Regions from separate parts of the Neobacillus sp. S1115 genome, predicted to be linked through region 2. Evidence: riboswitches for the same ligand, from Rfam matches in the RefSeq annotation. Region 2 holds a riboswitch; each other region holds the start of a gene.
What was found. A riboswitch is a leader RNA that binds a small molecule or an ion and turns the genes downstream of it on or off. The one in region 2 is predicted to bind cyclic di-GMP.
Positions count from the first base shown of each region.

Region 1: linked by a shared signal. The riboswitch ahead of ACZ5B7_RS06115 (anti-repressor SinI family protein) and the one ahead of ACZ5B7_RS28700 (kinetochore Spc7 family protein) in region 2 are both predicted to bind cyclic di-GMP.
Region 3: linked by a shared signal. The riboswitch ahead of ACZ5B7_RS15665 (hypothetical protein) and the one ahead of ACZ5B7_RS28700 (kinetochore Spc7 family protein) in region 2 are both predicted to bind cyclic di-GMP.

Region 1 is NZ_AP038275.1:1,255,649-1,260,448, forward strand. Features, by position in the region: gene hutH (histidine ammonia-lyase) at 1-1,109, shown strand, start outside; gene ACZ5B7_RS06100 (hypothetical protein) at 1,146-1,346, opposite strand; gene ACZ5B7_RS06105 (DnaJ family domain-containing protein) at 1,480-1,854, shown strand; gene ACZ5B7_RS06110 (hypothetical protein) at 1,894-2,019, opposite strand; cyclic di-GMP riboswitch class I at 2,401-2,493, shown strand; gene ACZ5B7_RS06115 (anti-repressor SinI family protein) at 2,526-2,699, shown strand; gene ACZ5B7_RS06120 (helix-turn-helix domain-containing protein) at 2,732-3,058, opposite strand; gene map (type I methionyl aminopeptidase) at 3,330-4,079, shown strand; gene ACZ5B7_RS06130 (DUF1128 domain-containing protein) at 4,114-4,338, opposite strand; gene ACZ5B7_RS06135 (YtxH domain-containing protein) at 4,518-4,800, shown strand, end outside.
Region 2 is NZ_AP038275.1:5,888,401-5,893,200, reverse strand. Features, by position in the region: gene ACZ5B7_RS28705 (cadherin domain-containing protein) at 1-1,588, shown strand, start outside; cyclic di-GMP riboswitch class I at 1,772-1,858, shown strand; gene ACZ5B7_RS28700 (kinetochore Spc7 family protein) at 1,919-2,611, shown strand; gene ACZ5B7_RS28695 (HD-GYP domain-containing protein) at 2,700-3,611, shown strand; gene ACZ5B7_RS28690 (quinone oxidoreductase family protein) at 3,936-4,800, shown strand, end outside.
Region 3 is NZ_AP038275.1:3,220,774-3,225,573, reverse strand. Features, by position in the region: gene ACZ5B7_RS15675 (alpha/beta hydrolase) at 1-195, shown strand, start outside; gene ACZ5B7_RS15670 (metallophosphoesterase family protein) at 537-1,760, shown strand; cyclic di-GMP riboswitch class I at 1,895-1,982, shown strand; gene ACZ5B7_RS15665 (hypothetical protein) at 2,011-2,226, shown strand; gene ACZ5B7_RS15660 (TIGR03943 family putative permease subunit) at 2,296-3,162, opposite strand; gene ACZ5B7_RS15655 (permease) at 3,179-4,072, opposite strand; gene ACZ5B7_RS15650 (methyltransferase domain-containing protein) at 4,276-4,800, shown strand, end outside.

The DNA of each region.
Region 1 (4,800 bases), 1.6 Mb from region 2:
GTTCACTAGGGGCTAGCGGGGATTTGGCGCCATTATCCCATTTGGCATTAGTTGTTGTAGGTGAAGGCGAAGTATTCTATAAAGGCGAGCGTGTGGAAGCAGGCATTGCACTTCAGCAGGAAGGTCTTTTCCCACTAACACTTGAGGCTAAAGAAGGTCTTGCTCTCATTAACGGAACGCAAGCCATGACAGCTATGGGGGTCGTCGGATACCTAGAAGCAGAGCAGCTTGCTTTTGAGAGCGAACTGATTGCTTCCATGACGATTGAAGGGTTAAATGGAATTCTCGATGCTTTTGCAGAAGAGGTTCAAGTGGCCAGAGGCTACCAGCAGCAGATTGATACAGCAGCAAGAATTCGCCGCTATTTGAGTGACAGCTTATTAACAACGATGCAGGGAGAACTGAGGGTTCAGGATGCTTATTCTCTTCGCTGCATCCCGCAGGTTCAAGGAGCTTCCTGGCAAGCGCTTGATTATGTAAAAGAAAAGCTGGAAATCGAAATGAACGCGGCGACTGACAATCCACTAATTTTTGATGATGGAGAAAAGGTCATTTCCGGTGGAAACTTCCACGGGCAGCCAATTGCTTTTGCAATGGACTTTATGAAAATCGCAGTAGCAGAGCTTGCTAATATTTCGGAACGTCGTGTGGAACGGTTAGTTAATCCGCAATTAAGCGATCTGCCGCCGTTTTTAAGCCCGCAGCCAGGCCTGCAATCAGGGGCAATGATTATGCAGTATGCAGCGGCTGCACTTGTTTCAGAAAATAAAACTTTGGCACATCCAGCTAGTGTGGATTCCATTCCATCATCGGCAAACCAAGAGGATCATGTCAGCATGGGGACGATAGCATCAAGGCATGCACATCAAATCATCCAAAACACTCGCAGGGTCCTTGCGATTGAGATGATTTGCGCCATGCAGGCCGTCGAATATCGCGGTGTAGAGAAAATGGCGACCCATACGAAGAACTTCTATGAAAAAGGCCGGGAGCAGGTGGCATCCATTAAGCAGGACCGCATCTTCTCGAAGGATATCGAAAGACTGGCAGAATGGCTGAAAACTGTGGAATTTTCTCAGTTTATGAAGAAATTAAGCTTCGAAAAATAAAACAGAGTAAAAAGGCGTGAAAACTCTTCACGCCTTTTACTCTGTCTGCTCAGGAAGCAGGCGGGCGGTATCCTGCCGCGTGTCCTCTTCCTCAATTCTATTTTTAAAGGCCTCCTGGGTGACAATAAATTCTTCATCACCAATTGCCTGCTCAGCATGACTCGCGGTCATGGTGTTCTTTGGGAATTCACCCGGATGGTTTTTGTTTTTATGATTAAAATGTTCTCCACGTGCCAAGTCTAACACTCCTTTCGTTATCGCTTGTAGCATGCCCCAATAAAGCTGAAATCATTACCGATTTATTTTTCAACCAAAATGGACCTTTGTTATAATAAATCTAGTGAGTATGCTAAAAAAGGAGGGCAATAACATGGATATGTTTCATATTGTCTCAGAAGATCGGATTAAAAAAGCATACAAAGATGGGGAATTTGAAAATCTTCCTGGATATGGAAAACCGCTGAAGCTTGAAGATTTATCAGGTATTCCAGAAGAACTGCGCATGGCTTACAAAATCATGAAAAATGCAGGCTTTTCAGAAGAAGAAAACCATTTACGCAAAGAGATGATGACCATCGAGGATCTCATCAAAAAATGTGACGACAGCGGTAAGAAGGAAGATTTGCAAAAAAAGTTAAATGAAAAGCTTCTTCGCTTTAATCAATTGATGTCAAAACGAGGGGCGAAAACAAATTCGTCCATTTTTAAAAATTACGAACAAAAGGTAGAAAAACGGTTTAAATAAATTCTGATTAGCCAAAAAAAGCTGGCGAGGAGAGAATTTTTACAATTCCTCTTCACCAGCTTTTTCTTCTAATTTGGCAGGCTTGCACATGCGGTCTAAGAAATAACCCGCAAATACCATAAAAGCAATGGGGATTGAAAAGTTTAACACATGAATAATGGTCAAAGCCTATCACCTCTATTTGAATATTAACAATATTCTGTATATTATTATGTTGTTAATATTATATGCTAATCGTCACAAATTAGACAAATGTTTTCGTCATAAAATCAGAGCCAAAAATAAAGAAGGAAAAATTTTCTTCCCACAAATTAGGAGAATATTCGACTTCAAATGCTCTATTATTTTTATATTCCGCTTTAAAGGGATGGAAATTGAAGGAAAAGTTGCGGAAACTTGACTAAATTTGTCTAACAAGGAGGTTCAGAATATGAAAAACGCTGACAAAAACTAACACTATGTTAAAAAAGGACTAGATATAATGAACTTACTAAATAATAATGTGAATTTAGGCCTAGAATTTAAGGACTAATAATAAATAGGAAATTTCAGAAAAGGCAAACCTGGTGAAAGTCAGGGACGCAAAGCCGAGGATCTACGGTGGAAATAGAGAGAAGCTATGATGGCCGGGCTGCCTGAAATACGGGTAAGTATTTTAGGGGGTTGTTAAAATGAAGATGGGGATAGAGCAGATGGAGAAGATTGACAGAGATTGGTTGACACTAATTATGGAAGCTAAGAAAATTGGATTGTCGGTAGAGGAAATAAGAAATTTCCTTAGCGGTAACAACAAATCTGAACAGTTTCATACATATCAAAAGCAAAAAGCATCCTACAAGAATTAAGCATTCTGTAGGGTGCTTTATTTTTGCTCATATTAGCTGTTGCTTTGATTGTTCCGCCATTTATTGAATTCCAAGAACTCGCGGAATTGATCTTTTGAAACACCGGAGGTCATGGCTTCCTTTACTAAATTCATCCAATCATTGTCCAATGCCGTCTTGTCAATCTGCTCATGTATTAAATGCTCAACCGGAATGTTTAATACACCGGCAATCTTTTCAAGAAACTGTATGGACGGATTTTTTTGAAGGTTTCTCTCAAGCGAGCTTAAATAGGATTTTGCAACACCTGCCTGCTCTGCTAGTTCAGAAAGTGACATCTTCTTCTCTTGGCGGAATTTCTTTACGCGGTCACCTATCATGGATTCTCACACACCTAAAAATAATTTATAACATCATTCTATCAAAAAGAATTTGAGAGTACCATATTAAGAACAAAGGAATATGGCAAATTATCGAAATTTGCATAATTAATTTTTACATTGAGAAAGTAGTTTTGAAAAATAAGTCCGTTAGCGTTAATATTAAAGTGTTGCCAAAAATGTCATATAGTAATCGTTTTTTATATACCAGCATTCGCACAAATAGGTCTCCAGACAAAAGAATTTATTCAAAAAGGCAGGGGAACATTACATGATTGTCTTAAAGTCACAACGAGAAATCGAAGCAATGAAAAAGGCAGGGGAAATCCTCGCTGCCTGTCACAAAGAAATTGCAAAAATGATGATGCCAGGGATTACCACTTGGGAAATTGACCAGTTTGTAGAGGGATTTTTAAAAAAGCATAATGCCACTCCGGAACAAAAAGGTTATAAGGGCTACGAATACGCAACATGCGCAAGTATTAACGATGAAATCTGCCATGGCTTCCCGCGCAAAGAACCATTGCAGGAAGGGGACATCGTCACGATTGATATGGTTGTTAATTACAACGGAGCCTTGGCTGATTCAGCATGGTCTTACGCAGTTGGCGAGGTTTCCGAAGAGACTAAGCATTTGTTAAAAGTCACAAAGGAAGCCTTGTACAAGGGAATTGAACAAGCGGTTCCAGGCAACCGGATTGGCGATATTGGTCATGCCATTCAGACTTATGTGGAAAGTGAAGGACTCTCGGTTGTCCGCGACTTTATCGGACATGGGATTGGAGCAGTGATTCATGAAAAGCCGGATGTACCGCATTACGGTTTGCCAGGTAAAGGCCCAAGAATTAAAGAGGGAATGGTATTTACGATTGAGCCAATGGTGAATATCGGATTATTATTCACCAAAATGGATTCAAACGGATGGACAGCAAGGACCGTCGATAGCACCTATTCCGCCCAATATGAGCACACAATCGCCATCACCAAAGATGGCCCGATCATTTTAACTGATCAAGATTAAAAAATAAAAAACAGATCTCATTCGAGGTCTGTTTTTATTTTTTACGCAAGTTTCCCAATTCTTCAACTAGAGCCTGCATTTCATTAGGGCTGAAGGAATTCTTTTTCATTACCATTTCATAAATCTCTTTCAACTCTTCATACATTTCCTCATCAAAATGGGAAGGTTTAATTGCGCCTAGATTCAAAACCTTTAACTTCTCTTTAATTTGCTCAATCATATATTCAACATTTTCTACCGACTTCAACGATAAATCCATTTTCGCGGTCACCCTTTCGGAATTCATATGTCCATCTTTTCATGTTCACTGAATGATGTCAACATAGAAAAATTAGGGTCAGACTTGCATACCCTCTCTAGATAAAGCAAAATAAATGATAGGAAAAATCATTGGAATAATTTTCATTCATTTTTATGATTAAGCAAGGAGAGGTTAAGATGACAAAGAATAAATTTTGGCAGGGAATGCTCATTGGAGCCATTGCTGGCGGAGCGGTCAGTATGTTCGATAAACAAACCCGGCGAATTATGAAAGAACACGTGGGCAGAGTTTCCGGAAAGGTGTCCCATATTGTCCGGCATCCGGGTGAAATGGTCGGGAAGGTAAAGGAAACGGCAGAGAAAATTATTGATACCGTCGAACAGGCGGGAGAAGATATCTCCTATATCATGGATAAGGTGGATGAGCTTCGCGACCTGACACCTAAAGTGACCGAGACAA
Region 2 (4,800 bases):
AACAGTCAACCTAACGAATTTGAATGATAATATTCCTGCATTAAACGACGAGATATTCACTATTGATGAAAATTCGACAAACGGAGCAACTGCTGGTATCGTTCGCGGAACGGATGCTGATGGAGATCAGCTGCATTACAGTATCGTAACAGGAAATAATGCAGGAGCGTTCGCAATGGATGCGTCTACTGGAAAAATAACAGTGGCAGACAGCAGCCAGCTGGATTATGAAAAAGTCCAAAGTTTTACATTAAAGGTACAGGTCAGTGATGGAACACATGAAGCAACCTCAGACGTGAAGATCAACTTAACGAATCTGAATGATAATCCACCAGTTTCAGCGGATGCGGATTTTACAATTGATGAAAAGTCCGCAAACGGATTAAGTATAGGTACCATTACGGCAAGTGATGCTGATGGAGATGCTGCCTTGTATTCGATTGCATCCGGAAATGACAAAGGAATCTTTGTAGTGAATGAAGCGACTGGCGAAATCACGTTAGCAAAGGCTTCTCTTTTAGATGCGGCAGCAAAAGCTGTGCACACACTGACGATTTATGTGAACGATGGGAAGTATACTGCCGTTCAAACGGTTACAGTCCATATTCTTTCAAGTGATACCACCCTTAGCCAATTAACAAGCAGCAAAGGCAACCTAGATCCTGCATTTAAACCGGAGACGACTCGATATTCTATGATGGTCGGGGAAAGTGTGAAGACGATTAATCTAACTCCGGCTACAGCAAATGCGAATGCAACAGTAAAAATTAATGGGAAACAAGTGACGAGCGGTCAAGCAAGTGATGATATCGCCTTGAACGCCGGGAAAAACACGATTGCAATTGAAGTAACGGCTCAAAATGGTCAAAAAGCAGTCTATACTGTTACGGTGACTCGTTTGCAGAAGGTTGTCCCTGCCGTTACTGCAAAAAATGGGATAACAGGAACTGTATCAGATGATCAAGTCAACCTGGTTGATGATAATGGAGCACTCGTTGTAGAGTTAAAGCAGAATCTCGATGAGATAAATACCATTAAATTTACAGGTGAGCAACTAGAAACATTAATCAATAGACATGCAGTGATCAATATTTTGAAAAATGATGTCCAACTCTCAATCCCAGCTGCTAACTTTGCTAAAGGGGAAGACCTTACGTTTAGTTTGGAGAAACTAGACAAAAATCCAGCGCAGCTTCCTTCATCTAATTTGGCGGTGAGTGCTGTTTATGATTTCACGATTAAAAGGGGAGATCAAATTATCAGCCAGTTTGATCATGAAATAGAACTTGCCTATCCAACTGATGGCGTTGATCATCCTGAAGAATTGAAGGTTTACTATTGGAACACAGGTAAGAAGGCATGGGAATTAGTAGGCGGAGTATATGAAAATGGTATGATTAAGGCCATGACTAATCACTTTAGCACCTATGCCGTCTTCCATCCTAATGACCTAGCAGTTAAAAAGAAAGAATCAGATTTACCGAATACTTCAACCAATATGTATAACTGGCTGTTTGCTGGTATTCTTTTCATTCTGCTCGGAGGAGCACTATTCATGGTGCAGCGATTAAGACAAAGAAATAACTAATTTAAAAGGCTGAATTTCAAAGGGAAAAGATTCTTCCAACCTTTGAATTCAGCTTTTTTTTAACATCCTAAGTAATCATGATTTTACAATAAAGGTAAATATAATTAACAAAAATGCAAAATATTACAAAAATAGACATAGATTTAGGTAGTTAGTCCCTGTATAATAATGGTAGACATTCCATAAGAATCATAGCAACCTACCTAAAAGGATAAGACGCAAAGCTATAGGGACTAAAATTGAAACCAACTATGCTAGGAGGTTGACAAATTTTTCATAGGTCTTTTTGGGTGTTTATATTGGAAGAAAAGGGTTGAGAGGAGTAATATAATGAAAAAAGTTTTCTTGATACTATTTTCAGTTGCCATATTCTTAGGAGTAGGATCGCCTGCTTTTGCAGCTGAAAGTGATGATGTTCAAAATGCAATCAAATTAATTGAAAAGACAAACAAAGATATCGATGAAGAAATTGAAAAAGCAGTAAAAAAGGCTGATAAGTTACAAGCTGATTATCTTCTTGATGTTCGTAAAATTGAAGAGGGAGATCAAGTAATCAAATTAAAAAATGAAAAAGAAAAAGTTGTGTCTGACTTAGCAGCAGCTCAAAACGATACGAAAAAACAAGAGGAACTAAACAAAAAGTTAACGGAAATATCTGCAAAAATTGAAAATGAACAAGCAAAAATTAATAGTAAAATTAATGAAATCAATCAGGATATAATGGAAGCGACCCTTCAGCTGGTAACAGTAGACAATAAGGATTCAAAAAAGATAGAAGAAAAGATTAGTAAACTAAATGATAAGTTAAATAAAAGATCTGAAAAGTATCAAGAAAAAACAGAAAAGTTTACGAGCGACCTTCAAAAAACCATTACTGATATTTATGATAAAACGCTTAATATGTCAGCAGAAACAATAAAAAAGGCTGCTGAAAAGGGTGTTCAAGCTGAATGCAGCTGGAAGCTAGTCCGTTTTGCTGATAAGTGGGTATGGATTGATCCTATTAGAATAGTCGGCTGCTAAATTTATTTCACATTTCTGAAAAATATATAGTAAAATAAAAACGAGTTCGAACCTGAGCTCGTTTTTATTCGTATTAAGGCGGGATACCATGGAAGGATTTATGATTGGCAAAAAAGGAACTTTTGTCGAAAAAGTAGATTTCGAAAATAATGGAGTATTTAGTTTGTTAACTCGAGGGGATGGAGTTGAAATTATCCACCAAGGGATAGAAGAAGGAAGAATGTTCTATATTTATCCCAGCGAGAACGCTAATGCTCTGGAGTTTTATTATCTATTATCAGGCCAAGTTGTTTGTGAACTTGATAATCAAAAGTTAACATTAGGTCCTGAAGATTATTTTTCCGCAAGAGGTCTTAAAAATCCAATCCACTTTACCGCCCTTTCGAAAGTAACCTTATTATGCGTGTTTACGGAACAAACCTTTGTTCATATAAGTAAGGACATATCCTCTCTTATGGAAATTACGAAACAAGTAGAATTAAAAGATAGATATACTCATAAGCATAGTGATCGAGTGGCAAAGTATTCTGTGAAAATAGCTAAAAAATTAAAACTAAGTAAAGAACAATTGGAGAATTTAACTGTGGCTGCTGTGCTTCATGACATTGGTAAAATTCATGTGCCAATTGAGATTTTAAATAAACCAGGAAGATTAACGGATGAAGAATTTGAGATTATAAAAAAGCACCCTATAGATGGAGCAACAATGATAAAAAACTCTTATTATCAGGAGTTGGCTCCAATTATTGAACAGCATCATGAAAGGCTAAATGGCAGTGGCTACCCTTATGGATTAAGCGGAGATGAGATTCTTTTGGAAGCAAGAATTATCGCAGTGAGCGATACATTCGATGCAATGACAGAAGATCGTGCTTATAGGAAAGCATCTAAAGAACAAATTGCAATAGATGAACTTAAGAGACTGGCTGGCTCTCATTATGATACAGAAGTGGTGTGGGCCTTCGAACAAATATTAAAAGAAGAAGGACGAATTGACTAATCTTTTGAAAAACGGGGGTAGAGCCCCGCTCAAAGTTGAAAAAGCGCGAAGGAGGGGGCGGTTTACTTGTGATGAAACAAGAAAACCGCCTCCATGTCTTGGTGCTAATCCGAATCCTCTTCAGAGGTTTTCACCCATCCGCCATTGTTTACGGCCATACTGAGACAAGTTCTTTTTAAGTAGTAGATATACCGACCTATTTATGCTAACAATAAAAGAAAGTGATTTTAAAAATGAACTGGTTCGTAATTATAGAGATAACAATATAGTTTTAATTATATTGTCTCACGTTAGTATGACCGCCTTTCTAAATTAACCCTAGAGATGAGGTATTTATATATGAAAGCACTTGTTTTTAATACATTTGGAGGTCCGGAAGTCCTGGAATATTGCGAAGTAAAGGATCCTGTCATCGGTCCGGATGAAATTCTTGTAAGAATGAATGCAATTGGCCTAAACTTTGCAGATATTTATAGAAGGAAAGGAAATTATCATCTGGCCGGGGAGCCTCCCTATATTTTAGGTTATGAAGGTGCCGGAATGGTAGAAAAAGTAGGAGCAGCGGTGCAAGGCATAAGCTCGGGAGACCGTATTGCATTTGCTGATGTTCCATTTGCCAATGCAGAGCTAGTAGCTGTTCCATATGAAAAATTGATACCTCTGCCAGAATCAGTTTCATTTAAGGAGGCTGCCTCTATACTCCTTCAAGGGCTGACTGCACATTATCTTACAAGGGACAGCTATGCTGTAAAAAATAATGATGTTGTCTTAGTACACGCAGCAGCCGGAGGTGTCGGGCAGCTTCTTGTTCAAATTGTAAAGCTTCTTGGTGGTAAGGTAATAGGCTTAACATCTTCCAAGGAAAAAGTAGAAGCGGCAAAAAAAGTGGGAGCGGATTTGGTTCTTCAGTACAGGGATGACTGGAAGCAGAAAGTTCTGGAAGAAACGAACGGCAAAGGGGTGGATGTTGTTTATGAATCAATAGGCTCAACACTCATGGACAGTTTTGCTGTTACGCGCATCGGTGGTACAGTTGTATTTTATGGGATGGCAGGCGGAGATCCGGCCCCAGTTGATCCCCGTATGTTGATGGATACCTCAAAAACTCTAACGGGGGGAGATCTTTGGAATGTTCTCACTTCTAGGGAAGAAAGAGTGACACGATCAAAAGAGCTGTTTAGATGGATAG
Region 3 (4,800 bases), 2.7 Mb from region 2:
GATCCGTTGCGCGATGAAGGGGAAGCCTATGCGGAACGGCTGAAAGCAGCAGGTGTACCGGTGGAAGTGACGCGCTATGACGGAATGATTCACGGTTTCTTCTGGATGCCAGGTGTGCTGACGGAAGCGCATAACGCCATCAACCAGGCAGCCAATGCCTTGAAGGATGCATTTAATGCTATAAAAACTAGATAGATATATTGCAGATTTTTTAGGAGGCTAAATCAAAACTGGAAGAACATATATTTAATTAAACCATTGTAAAATTGACCTTAAAATAATCAAATGAAAACAGGGTGGTCCTATCAGTGGCTACTCTGTTTTCTATTAGCACCTGAATTTTGGTGTGATTTTTTTCGATTCTTTTTAATGGATTTTTTCATAATCATTAGGTGAATTATCTTTGTCTAGAATTCTTTACCAATTTATAATCAACAATTTACATAACCTATACAGAGAATTAAAATCTCCTTGCTATGTTAGTAATAGATATATTTTTTAAACTGTGAACTTAAAAAACTAGAGGAGGTTTTGTTATGAGTAATCTGGATTCACAAAAAGAGATGGACAGAAGGAAATTTATCAAAATCGGAGGTATAGGTACACTTGCATTAACATTAGGAGCAGCTGGCCTTCCAAAAGATTTGTTTACTGGGACAGCCTATGCCGAATTAAATGATGATATGAAGCTTCAATTTAATCCAGACGGCAAATTCAAGATTGTTCAGTTTAATGATACACAGGATGATGAAAATATTGACCGCCGTACCATACAGCTGATGGAAAAAGTCCTTGATACAGAGAAACCGGATTTTGTAGTCCTTAACGGAGACAACATCACTGGGGGCTGTGACACTCCTAGCGAAATGGAACAAGCCATCAACAATGTGGCCCAGCCGATGGAGCAAAGAGGGATTAAGTGGGCCATTACATACGGAAATCATGATGAGGATTCCACTCCAAAAAGCGGCCTAAATGAGGAAGATATGCTGGGTATTTATATGTCTTACCGATACAATATGAACACACCTGGGGTAAAAGACATTACAGGTACTGGTAACATGAATCTTCTTATCAAAAATTCAAAAGGGACGGATGCGGCGTTCAACCTCTGGCTGCTTGACAGTGGAAGATATGCTCCTCAAACGATTGCGGGTCAAGATTTTCAAGGATACCCGACATGGGATTGGCTCCGTATGAACCAAGTCAGCTGGTATTATGAGATGTCAAAAAAACTGGAACAGCAATGGGGGCATAAAGTTCCATCGCTAGTATTTATTCATATACCGCTTTGGGAGCACAGATTTATGTGGTTTGGAAGTGTTGACGGAAGAACGGACGCCCATCACGCGAAGGCCTTAATTAAACACAATATTGTGGGCGAAAGAAATGAAGAGGAATGCCCGGGGCCAATCAACAGCGGAATGTTTTCAGCCATGCTGGAAAGAGGGGATGTCAAAGGGGTCTTCTGTGGACACGACCATGTCAATACTTATATGGGTAATTATTATGGAATCTTACTTGGCTATTCCGGCAGCACAGGTTTTGGCGCATACGGCCTACCAGGGGCTGACCGAAATAGATTGCGCGGTGCCAGAGTTTTCAATTTAGATGAAAACACGAAGGACGTTCTTGTGGAAACTCATATGGTGTTTGCTAAAGATTATGGCATCGATTTGACTGCCAATGACCAAAGTACTGCGCCTGCGCCGATAGATGAAAGCAAAAAGAAAGAAAAAGTGATCAAAAGCAAATTTTAAAATGAAGCATAGGGACGGTTCTCACGCCTCAATTTCTAGCAAATATGAGGCATAAGAACCGTCCCCATGCATCTTTCTGATTTTTGGTATGTAATATTTGAAAATAATGTAATATAATTAAAATAATTAGTTTATTTAGATAAAGGCAAACCACTCGAAAGATTGGGACGCAAAGCTACAGGTCTAAGGGTTCGATGAAACTAGGATGGCTGAGCTGCCTAAAATAGTAGATATTTTAGGGGGATTTCATTTGACTACACTTGCTTATGACAACGAACTTGAAATGGATGTGGTGGAACTTAGTGATGAAAATATTATAGAGGGGTACATTACCGCTTTACTAAAAATGGCCGACAAAAATTATAAATTGTTAGAAAATGAATTGTTGAAAAGAAGGTTATTTTTGGTTGCCTTAGAACGCTACGATAGAAGAAAGGCGTTTTTCCACTCCGTCTTTTCTGACTAGAGCACAGAAGCCACTCGAAAAAGAAAGCTCCAAGGACTTTTTAAAGTGCTTGGAGCTTTCTTTTTTATATTAAAAACTATTCCTATAAACATAAGCATCTTTTGGCTGCTCAATGATTTTATAATCCGTCACTTTTAAAATAGGGATTTTCATTTTAAAAGGTTGATAATACATCGTGTCCATCGTTCCCGTTACTTCGTACCACTGATCATTTGGGATGTGGACATTTTCAGGAAATTGAATCATCATTCCGAACACACCAGAGTCAGCAATACAGTGAATAATCCCAAATCGGAATAAAAAGATTTGGTTGCCATTTAACCCCGGACCGTTATATGAAAAACCCTTCATCGTCATGGTTTTCCCAACAAATTCCCCGGAAAAATTGTAGATGACTTCCAGACCTTTTAAATAGTCCTCATCTGTTAAGGTAATATGGTCATTTCCTTTATACGATTTGAATTCCTTTTTGACTAAATCCGTAAATGCATCCTGGCCCATAAATTTACTCATGTCGGGATTTAATATTTGATGCATGCCATAACGGTCGGCCCCGTCCTCTAACGTAGGAAAACTAAATCCTTTGGCATTAACTAATTGTGAATCTAGGGTCGCTACCGGCAAAAACACACCTGTCAAAGCGGGAAGAACAATCATCGTATACGAAACCGTTCTTTTTAACTTTTTTCTAAAAGAAGGCTTTTTATGGTCATGTGAATGATCGTGATGGCATTCATGACATTCCAATTCTATCTCTGATTTTTTCTCTTTAATGTACCATCTGATTCCTTCTACAATAGTCAGGAAGAATAGGGCATAAATCATACTGTAGGAAAGAAAGGAATACTTCATATTAATATACTTCGAAATGTTTCCTGATAAATGCAAATAGAAAAACAAGTTGGTAAACAATAATAAAATCACGACGCGAAACATTTTCTTCCCTCCTCCTTTACAGTAATAGTGAACCGATAAATACGAATGCTGAAATTAACGAAACAAGCAGGATGACGAATTTTGGCTTGAACGTTCCGAACATCATCAGCAGGTTCTTGATATCAACCATTGCACCAAACACCAAGAATGTCACAATTGAACTTTGTGAAAATGTGTTTCTGAAAGACGAAGCAACAAACGCATCCGCTTCAGAACAAATTGATAAAATGAACGCCAGCGCCATCATGACAAGAACACCCGCTACTTTGGAATGTCCAAGTGCCGCTAACGTAGAAGTCGGAATAAATGTTTGCATCGCTGAAGCGATTAACGAACCCATCACCAAGTACTTCCCGACGTGGAAAAATTCATCGATGGTATGAGTGATCACGCTGACCAACTTTTGCTTCGTATTTTGTTTCGAATGGTCATGGACATGAACATGTTCATCCGCATTCAGCCTTAACTGGTTCGTCTTAACCACGAAAGAAAGAACAATCCCAACTAAAATCGAAACCACGATGGCAAACCCGGCACGATACCAAACCATCGTCCAGCTATTGCCAAAGGCGATGTACGTTGAAAAAAGAACGATCGGATTGATAATTGGTCCGGTGAGCATAAACGAAATCGCGGCGGGAAGGGCCACACCTTTTTCGACTAATCTTTTCGTAATGGGAACAATTCCGCATTCACAGCCTGGAAAAATTGCGCCTACGAAACTAGCAGTTATCACCGAAAGAATCTTATTTTTCGGCATGATGCGGACAATCATATTCTCCGAAACAAACACTTCGATCAGTGCCGCAACAAACGCGCCGATCACAATAAAAGGAATTGCTTCTATTATTATACTAATAAATATCGTGTTTAATTGTAACAATTGATTCATAGGAGATCCTCCTGTAATGAAGCCTCAGTTAAAAAACATACAAAATTATAACAGAAATAATGGCAAATGATAATGTTTTTCGTTTCCAGAAGTGGGAAATTTCTTAACCGAATTAATAAATCTTTTGAAAAAATCACAAAAACCTATTATCATAAAACTAAATGTTATTATAACCTGGTCTTAATATTAAGTAATAATTTAGGTAAACTGGAGATTATTGTATGTCAATTGAGACGAAACAAAAGAAACCTAATATTGACGACTATTTTAATTCACTCGGAATCAAAGAATGCAAAAGCAAGCTCGCCTTTTGGAAGCACGTCACTGCTGTAGATTCCGTCTTGGCGGAGGAACTGGAACCGCTTATTTCCCGCAAAAGGAAAGGGAACATATATGATGTGAAGAATCAAACCCTGCCATTTAGTTTAGCGGCAGAATCGTGGACGATGTCCTTTCACAAATCATTGCTCACCTGGGTAAGCCAGCAAAAGCAATTAAAGCCAAAGAGAATTTTGGAAATCGGGTGTGATAATGGATTGTCGGCATGCTGGTATGCACAGCTTTTTCCTGATGCGGAAATCGTCGGAGTCGACCAGTCGGAAAACGGAATCCAGTGTGCCCGGCAGTTGGCCAAGCAATTAGGGCTCTCAAACGTGAGTTTTTATCAAATCGGCTTTATGGAGCTCCTCGACCATTTTTCTAAGCATTCTTTTGATATGATTATTTCGGTACGCAGTTTTCATGAG